Regions from separate parts of the Streptococcus parauberis NCFD 2020 genome, predicted to be linked through region 3. Evidence: predicted binding sites of a transcription regulator. Region 3 holds the regulator's gene; each other region holds the start of a gene.
What was found. The regulator Rex, encoded in region 3, represses fermentation and respiration genes when NADH is low (regulators of the CRP and FNR family bind a similar motif). The targets are predictions, from matches to a motif close to TTGTGAANTANTTCACAA.
Positions count from the first base shown of each region.

Region 1: SPB_RS04665 (formate/nitrite transporter family protein) is a predicted target of Rex. The motif match lies at 2,040-2,057, and genes of this name have one in related genera.
Region 2: adhE (bifunctional acetaldehyde-CoA/alcohol dehydrogenase) is a predicted target of Rex. The motif match lies at 1,485-1,502, and genes of this name have one in related genera.

Region 1 is NZ_AEUT02000001.1:931,526-934,812, reverse strand. It holds gene SPB_RS04680 (phosphoglycerate mutase) at 53-745, shown strand; gene SPB_RS04675 (transcription repressor NadR) at 839-1,360, shown strand; gene SPB_RS04670 (hypothetical protein) at 1,425-1,967, shown strand; gene SPB_RS04665 (formate/nitrite transporter family protein) at 2,069-2,839, shown strand; gene pbp2b (penicillin-binding protein PBP2B) at 2,936-3,287, shown strand, end outside.
Region 2 is NZ_AEUT02000001.1:1,915,320-1,918,606, reverse strand. It holds gene SPB_RS09645 (acyltransferase family protein) at 1-1,368, shown strand, start outside; gene adhE (bifunctional acetaldehyde-CoA/alcohol dehydrogenase) at 1,527-3,287, shown strand, end outside.
Region 3 is NZ_AEUT02000001.1:474,522-477,808, forward strand. It holds gene radC (RadC family protein) at 1-137, shown strand, start outside; partial or broken gene SPB_RS10985 (gamma-glutamyl-gamma-aminobutyrate hydrolase family protein) at 144-852, opposite strand; gene SPB_RS02345 (redox-sensing transcriptional repressor Rex) at 849-1,493, opposite strand; gene SPB_RS02350 (DUF4649 family protein) at 1,664-1,876, opposite strand; gene SPB_RS02355 (DUF1831 domain-containing protein) at 1,897-2,244, opposite strand; gene SPB_RS02360 (cysteine desulfurase family protein) at 2,246-3,287, opposite strand, start outside.

The sequences.
Region 1 (3,287 bases), 460 kb from region 3:
AAAATAGTAGATGTACTAGGTTTAAACCTAAAATAAAAGGAGATATTAACTAATGGTAAAATTGGTTTTCGCTCGCCACGGTGAGTCAGAATGGAACAAAGCTAACCTCTTTACAGGATGGGCTGACGTTGATCTTTCAGAAAAAGGTACACAACAAGCTATTGATGCTGGTAAATTAATTAAAGAAGCAGGAATTACTTTTGATAAAGCTTATACTTCAGTTTTAACGCGTGCTATCAAAACAACAAATTTAGCACTTGAGTATTCTGATCAACTTTGGTTACCAGTTGAAAAATCTTGGCGTTTAAATGAGCGTCACTATGGTGCTCTTACTGGTAAAAATAAAGCAGAAGCAGCTGAAGAATTTGGTGACGAACAAGTTCATATCTGGCGTCGTTCTTATGATGTATTGCCTCCAGCAATGCCTAAAGATGACCAATACTCAGCACATACTGATCGTCGTTATGCTGACGTTGATCCTGCATTGATTCCTGATGCAGAAAACTTAAAAATCACTTTAGAACGTGCATTACCTTTCTGGGAAGAAACAATTGCACCAACTTTATTAGAAGGTAAAAATGTTTTCGTAGGAGCACATGGTAACTCAATTCGTGCCATTGTTAAGCATATTAAAGGCTTATCTGATGATGAAATTATGAATGTTGAAATTCCAAACTTCCCACCATTAGTTTTTGAATTAGATGAGAAATTAAATATTACTGCTGAATACTATTTAGGTAAATAATATCGTAAAAACCAAGCCAGGCTTGGTTTTTTATTTTGATTTAAACTCAAATTGATTTATGGTATGATGATAATGGGAAAGCGAGGTAATCCAATGAAAGCCAAAGAACGTAGACAACAGATTTTAGGTATGCTTGAAAAAAGTGTTACGGCCTTATCGGCAAGCTATCTTGCTGAGGAATTTGGTGTCAGTCGACAAATTATAGTGGGTGATATTGCTATTTTGAGGGCTTCACAAGTTGATATATTATCTACACCAAGAGGTTATCAGATGAATCAACTGCTAACTAATAGTAATTTTACTGGTAGAATTGTTTGTCAACATAGCATTGAAATGACTGAAGATGAATTGGATATCATTATTTCTCATGGAGGAGTTGTCTCGACAGTTGAAGTAGAACACCCTATCTATGGCATGTTAGTTGCGTCATTGAATATTAAATCTAAAGAAGATATTATAGACTTTATATATAAGGTAAATCATGAACAAGCTGAATTACTATCTAGTTTAACTAATGGACTGCATAGTCATCTTATTTCTTGCCCAAGTCAAGAGCAATTTGAAATGATTAAAAAAAAGTTAGCGCATAGAAACATTCTTTATATCAATAAATAAAACCATACAGGTGTCTTGACACCTGTATGGTTTTTGCTTTATAATATGATAAAAAGGAGATTTTATGACTAATAAATCAACACAAACAATTGCCTATTCATCAATTTTAGTAGCATTTGGGATTTTGATTCCAATGATTATGCCAGTTAAAATAATTATTGGTCCTGCATCTTACACCTTAGCCAGTCATGTCCCATTATTTTTAGCAATTTTTATTTCACCAGCAGTAGCAATCTTTGTAAGTCTGGGGACAACATTAGGATTTTTTCTAGCAGGATTTCCCTTTGTAATTGTTCTTAGAGCTTTTTCACAGATTTTCTTCACTTTGATTGCTGCCTTTTACATTCGAAATCATCAATCACAAATCTCATCACCCATAAAAGCTTTGCCATTCGCCTTATTTATTAATATCATCCATGGGCTAGGAGAGTTTCTCGTTGTACTCTTATTTACAAGTGGACAATCTCCTGATGTTGGTTATATCTGGTCAATCTTTTCATTGGTGGGATTGGGCACTATAGTACATGGCTTAGTTGATTTCTACTTGGCTCTTAGTCTTTGGAATATCATACTTACTAGAATCGGACTTAATATTAAACCATTATAATATAAAAAGTGTAAGTTTCTTTCTGGAAGGGCTTGCATTTTTTTTATTTAACTGGTATATTAGTTTATGCATTTGTGAGTGTTGTAACAATAGGAGATAATATGAAAAGTCCAGATATGATATTAGCGGCAACAATTGAAACAGGCCATCATAAAATCGAAAAACCATTTTTAGCAAAAGCTATTTTAGGTTTCATCGGTGGAGCAATGATCAGCTTAGGCTACTTACTTTACGTACGGATTGCAGCCAGTGGTTTAGAAGCATTTGGTAGTTTTTCGAGTATCCTGGGAGCATGTGCTTTTCCAATTGGTTTGATTATCATTTTAATGGCTGGTGGAGAATTAATTACTGGAAATATGATGGCCGTGTCAGCTACTTTCTTTTCGAAGAAAATCAGCATTTCTGACCTGCTTAAAAACTGGTTAGTCATTACCATTTTTAATTTGATTGGCGCCTTTTTTGTAGCCTTTGTTTTTGGTCACTTTTTAGGTTTAACGTCGACAGGAATTTTTAAAGAAGAAGTAATCGAAGTAGCACATGCGAAAATCGCTGCTAGCCCGCTACAAGCCTTTGTTTCTGGAATTGGCTGTAATTGGTTTGTTGGTTTGGCATTGTGGCTCAATTATGGCGCTGAAGATGCCTCTGGCAAAATTTTAGGAATCTGGTTCCCTGTTATGACATTCGTTGCTTTAGGTTTCCAACATAGCGTCGCTAACGCCTTTGTCATCCCTGCTGCAATCTTTGAAAAAGGTGCAACCTGGCTTGAGTTTATCCAAAATTTTTCTTTTGTTTATTTAGGAAATATAATAGGTGGAGCCGTTTTTGTTAGTTTATTTTACTATTTTGCTTTTACCCATAAACATAATGATTAACCAAGGTGCCCTAAAAAAATTTTTGGCCGAGAATTTATTCTCGGTCTTATTTTTATCAATTTATGTTAAAATAATAAAGATAGTAAAAAGGAGGTTTTGGTCATCAAAGAAAAATTTGAATCGAAAACAATATCAAAAAAAACAGCTAGTATTACCAACCGAATTCACATCCTTTTTCTAATTATTGTTCTATTATTCACTGCATTGATACTCCGTTTGGCAGTAATGCAAATTCAAAATAAAGCATTTTATGATGCAAAATTAAAATCATCCACGGTTTATAATATAAAGACCTCTAATCCAAGGGGAAAGATATTTGATCGAGATGGGAAAATTCTTGTTTCAAATGATATAAAAGATGTTGTTTCATTTACACGCAGTCCTAAAATCAGTACTAAAGAAATGAAGCAGTTAGTTAAGGATTTAGCAGGATATGTCGATTATCCTG
Region 2 (3,287 bases), 1.4 Mb from region 3:
ATTGAAGTTCATTTTTATATTTTATGGGGTTTGTTTGTCTGGTTCTTAGGCCGACAAAAATATAATGATAGACAGTTCCGTGGTATTTTGTTTGTGTCATCAAGTACAATCTTTATCATCAGTTTCTTAACAATGTTTATTAGAGCATTCTTTGTTTCTAATTTCTCATTGATTTATTTCTCAAGTATTGCACATGTCTTTCCATTCTTTATTGGTGCCATGTTTGCGACCATTTCTGGAATTAGAGATACAACTGTCCGCTTCCAAAAAAATGTTAAATTATGGCCAATGAAATTTGTTATTGGTTTTATGGCTGGAGCATTTGCCCTCTTGTTGCTCTTGACCTTGTCCTTAGACTTTAACAATATCATAACTTACTTGTTTGGCTTTGTTTTAGCAAGTTTGTTTACTGCTGTGATGGTTTATGCGGCGCGTGTCTTAAATGACCAAACACCGACTATTGAAGAACCGTTTATCATTACTTATATTGCAGATATCAGTTATGGAATGTATCTTTTCCATTGGCCGTTCTATATCATTTTTAGCCAATTAGTGCCTAACTGGTTTGCTGTGATTTTAACACTGATTTTCTCAGTCCTCTTCTCAACCCTTTCTTATTACATCCTCGAACCTTTACTTGTTGGTAAAAAGCCTAATCTTTTTGGCCTTAGTCTTGATCTAGAGAAATATACAAAATGGTTTGCTTTAGCTGGACTTGCTTTACTGTTATTAATGGTTGGTCGTAGTATAGCTGCGCCAAAAGTTGGCAAGTTTGAGACTGAGCTCACAGTTGGTGCTTTACAGCAAAGTCAAAATAGCTTGAACCGGACGCATACTCTTGCAGCTGGAGATGCCAACGCCTTGAGTGATGTTAGCATTATAGGGGACTCTGTTGCCCTTAGATCAAGTGCCGCTTTCTCAAAAATTATGCCATCAGCACAGCTTGATGCCGCAGTAAGCAGAAACTTTAGCCAAGCTTTTGAAATTTACGACAATCGTAAATCGTCTGAGACTTTATCCAAAACAATCGTTTTGGCCGTTGGGGTTAACTCTTTAGATAATTATAAAACGGATTTACAAAGTTTTATCAAAGATCTTCCAAAGGGTCACCGTTTAGTAATTGTCACTCCTTATAATTCGCAAAATTTAGCACAAATTGCTGAAGTCCGTAATTATGAACTCACACTTGCCAAGAAATACTCTTTTGTTAGTATTGCTGATTGGTACAAAGTAGCTGTTGCCACACCAGATATCTGGGAAGGTACTGATGGCGTTCACTACAGTGATGCAGACACTAAAGGGGCTGATCTTTATGTAACAACTATTAAAGATGCAATTGAACGTGTAGCCAAAAAAGAAGCAAAATAAGACCTGAATGGGTCTTTTTTTGTGTACATATAAAAAAGTTTGAAAAAAACTTCACAAAAAATTTGTGAAACTATTTACAAAGTGAAGATTTATGATATAATAATTTTGTAAATAAATTGTGAAACTTTTAACAAACAAGATTTCTAGAGGAGAATAGAATGGTTGAACAAAAAATGACACCGGAACAAAAATTAGCAGATGCACAAGCACACGTTGATGAGCTTGTCCAAAAAGGTCTCGGTGCCTTAGAAGAATTCCGTAAATTAAATCAAGAGCAAGTAGACTATATTGTTGCTAAAGCTTCAGTTGCTGCTTTAGATGCTCACGGTATCTTAGCAATGCATGCTTTTGAAGAAACTGGTCGTGGTGTTTTTGAAGATAAAGCGACTAAAAACTTATTTGCTTGTGAACACGTTGTTAACAACATGCGTCATACAAAAACAGTTGGAATTATTGAAGAAGATGATGTTACAGGTTTGACTATGATTGCTGAACCAGTTGGTGTTATCTGTGGTGTTACACCAACAACAAACCCAACTTCAACAGCTATCTTTAAATCTTTGATTGCTTTGAAAACACGTAATCCAATTGTCTTTGGTTTCCACCCATCGGCTCAAGAATCTTCAGCACACGCAGCACAAATCGTTCGTGACGCTGCGATTGCTGCAGGAGCTCCTGAGAATTGTATCCAATGGATTTCAAAACCTTCTATGGAAGCTACTGGCGCTTTGATGAATCACGATGGTATTGCAACTATTCTTGCAACTGGTGGTAATGCAATGGTTCGTGCAGCATATTCATGTGGTAAACCTGCCCTTGGTGTAGGAGCTGGTAATGTACCTGCTTATGTTGAAAAAACAGCAAATATCCGTCAAGCAGCACATGACATTGTTATGTCTAAATCATTTGATAATGGTATGGTTTGTGCTTCTGAACAAGCAGTTATTATCGATAAAGAAGTTTATGATCAATTTGTTGAAGAATTTAAATCATACAGAACTTACTTTGTAAACAAAAAAGAAAAAGCTCTTCTTGAAGAATTCTGTTTTGGTGCAAAAGCAAACAGCAAAAACTGTGCTGGTGCAAAATTAAATGCTGACATCGTTGGTAAACCAGCTACGTGGATTGCTGAACAAGCTGGCTTCAAAGTTCCAGAAGGCACAAACATCCTGGCTGCTGAATGTGCTGAAGTTGGGGTTAAAGAACCACTTACTCGTGAAAAACTTTCTCCAGTTATTGCAGTTCTTAAATCTGATTCTACAGAAGATGGTCTTAAAAAAGCTCGCCAAATGGTAGAGTTCAATGGACTTGGTCACTCTGCAGCTATTCATACAGCAGACGAAGCTTTAGCTAAACGTTTCGGTACTGAAATGAAAGCTATGCGTATCATTTGGAATTCACCTTCAACTTTTGGTGGTATTGGTGACGTTTACAATGCCTTCATTCCATCATTAACACTTGGATGTGGTTCATATGGACGTAACTCTGTAGGTGATAATGTTAGTGCTATCAACCTCTTGAATATCAAAAAAGTAGGAAGACGTAGAAATAATATGCAATGGTTTAAGGTTCCTTCAAAAACATACTTCGAACGCGACTCTATTCAATACTTACAAAAAGCTCGTGACGTTGAACGTGTCATGATCGTTACTGACCATGCGATGGTTGAGTTAGGCTTCTTGAATAGAGTTATTGAACAACTTGACTTACGTCGTAATAAAGTTGTTTATCAAATCTTCTCAGATGTTGAACCAGATCCAGATATTTCAACAGTAAATAAAGGTACTGAATTAATGCGTGCCTTCAAACCGGATACTATTATTGCACTTGGTGGTGGTTCACCTATGGATGCTGCCAAAGTTATGTGGCTCTTCTATGAACAACCAGAAGTCGATTTCCGTGACCTTGTTCAAAAATTC
Region 3 (3,287 bases):
ACCCAAGTGAAAATGATTTTCATTTCACTGAAAAAATAAAACAATCATGCGACCAAATTGGAATAACCTGTTTGGATCACATCATCGTTGGAAAGAAAACATATTATAGTTTCAGAGAAAATACACAAATTTTTTAATAAGTATTAATAAGTATTAATAAAATAACTAAATAACTGAACATCAGTATCTGATTTTTGTTGAAGTAGCTCAGGATGCCATTGAACACCAATGAAATTAAGTTTTGGATTGCTTGAAATAACAGCCTCTACAGTATTATGTCTCGGGTCTGATAGCAATGATCTCCAGACCTCTACCAAGTTCTTTAATACTTTGGTGATGAAATGAATTAATCAAAGCTTTTTCACAATAAATATCCTGTAAAAAAGAGTGCTTTTTAGTTACCATTTCGTGGTATTGAGAATCGGATGGTCCATTTTGCCAATGATTTAGTATATTTTGATTAAGTGTGCCACCAAGGATAACATTCATTAATTGCATGCCACGACAGATTCCAAAAATTGGTTTACCTTGCTTCAAAGCTTCTTTGATTAAGGCAATTTCATAGATATCTCTTTCATATAAGAAATCATCATTGAAGGCATTTTTTTCTTCTTTGTAAAAAGAAGGATCTACATTTTGACCACCTATTAAGATAATTTTGTCTATAAGGGAGACATAGCGTTGAGCAAATTCCTCATCACCAATAGGGAGAAGTAGTGGAATGGCGTCTGATTTAATTACTGCATCAAAAAAACCTGCATAGGCATAGGTCCAAGGCAGGTCATCTAAAGCAGTATTTAGTCGTTGATTGGCAGAAATGCCAATAATTGGCTTAGTCTTACTTACTCCTATAATGTATCGTTTTGATTCATAAAGTAAAGTAAAGTTTGTAATTCACTAGTTAGGTCCACATACTGTACAATAATTCCTTTAGGAACATTTAAGTGAACTGGAGAGAAGCAAAGAATACCTCTTATTCCTGAAGCAATAAGTTGGTCCGCAACCTCTTGTGCATGATCACTTTGAACAGTTAGGATTGCAGTTTCAATCTCTGTGTTTTTAAGCTGCTCTTTAATTGATGAAATACCATAAATAGGAATACCATCTGAAGTTGATGTTCCAACAATTGGATTATCATCAGTATCAAAGCCCATGGCAATTTGCATTTTATTGCGATCATGGAAACGGTAGTGTAGTAAAGCCCGACCGATATTACCTACCCCTACAATGATGACATTTGTCGTTGAGTGGTCATTAAGTAGGTCGGCGAAGAAGTTCATTAATTTTGTAACATCATAGCCAAATCCACGACGGCCTAATTCACCAAAATATGAGAAATCACGACGAACAGTTGCTGAGTCGATACCCATAGCATCTGCAATTTGTTTTGAACTCGCCTTTTCAACTAGATCAGCATGAAATCTTTTAAATATTCGGTAGTAGAGGGATAAGCGTTTTGCAGTCGCTTTTGGAATAGATTTGTCGATAACCACGGTAGTAGCTCCTTTAATATAATAGACTGATATAATTCTGTTACTATTGTAACAAATACTTTGTGAAAATTGCAACGTTAAAATTTGAAATACAGTAAAAATTAAAAAATTTTATAAAATATGTATAAAAAAACCAATTTTGACATGTTAAATCAAAATTGGTGAAACTATTATTTTTCATTTCGTTTAAGCAGATAAAAATAAAGGTCTCCATAAGTTCCCTGATAATTTAATTCTTGTCCGTCTACAGTTACAGAAATAACTGGATGGTAATCAGGGGTTGAAATATCACAAGAGACTTGAGCCCGTTCAAATTCCTTAAAATCTGAAAATAAAACTGTTTTTTCTTGTTTACTTTCATTAAAAAAACTGACTTTAATCATTAATTTCTCCTTATAGAATCTTAATTTTCTTGTTTGATAAAAATATCTCGTTCTACCAAACTATCCATTAAAAAGTAAAATTTATCTTGAATAATTTTGTTATCTTCTGACTTAAAGATGTTGACCAAACGAAGAGCAGATTTGTCTGTGATAGTTAATTTAAAAGAGCTTAAATCTTTATTGATTGTGATTTTTAAAGGAAAACCTTCACCGGAATTTGGAACTTCCTCTAACAGTCGAGTTAATTCATAGTGGCCAATTTTAGTTTCACTAAAAGTTGTATCACGCAATGTATATTTCTTTACTTTTGGACTGATGATATAAGTATATTTGCAATCCTTTAAGGCAATTTCTTTTTCAAAAGCCATTCTATTCTCCTATTATTTTTTTTATTTCATCTACTAGAAAATCAACTTCCTCAATGGTGTTTTGGTCTGAAAAACTGATCCTAAGTGATTCAATTAGTTGATGAGCATCTTTCCCATAATAACTTTCCAAAACGTGACTTGGTTCCACCGTTCCTGCAGTACAAGCAGAGCCAGTTGAGACTGCTACTCCTGACAGATCTAGGCGGGTTAATAGCAAGGCATTAACTTGTCCGGGAAAGCCCAGATTAATGACATGTGGTAAGGATTTGTTGCCCTTATTAAGATAAAAAGCAGTGCCCTGCAATTGTTCCAAAAGATGTTCCTTAAGTTGCTCAACATGCTGATAATTTTCAGACATCATTTGATAAGCATCAGTAAGAGCTTTTGTCATTCCAACGATTCCAATTAAATTTTCAGTACTTGAGCGTCTCTTTTCTTCCTGATCACCGCCATGTAGAAGTGGATCAAAAAGAACATCATCTTGATAAAGGAAACCAACTCCTTTTGGTCCATGGAATTTATGGGCAGAAGCCGACATCATATTAATTCCAAGATTTTTTGGGAATAGTTGCACTTTTCCCATGGTTTGAACAGCATCAACATGAAAAACGGCTTGGTGATCTTTGAGGATGTCACCAACTTCAGCAATTGGGAGAAGATCACCAGTTTCATTATTAGCTGACATCATGCTAACTAAAATAGTGTCTGGACGCAGAGCTTTTTGAAATTCATCTAGTGAGATAATCCCATCTTTTGCTTCTAGGTACGTAATCTCAAAGCCAAAACGCTTTTCAAGATAGTCCATGGTATGAAGAACAGAATGATGTTCAATGGCAGTAGTGATAATATGCTTACCTTTATCTTGGTGAGCTAATGCATAGCCTTTAATCGCCGTGTTATTACTTTCAGTACCACCTGAGGTATAAATTAATTGACGACTTGGAACATCGAGTAAATTGGCAATCTCTTGACGACATTCCCTTAAAGTCTTATTGGCCAGTCTGCCAAAAGAGTGAATGCTAGATGGGTTACCAAAATTAGAA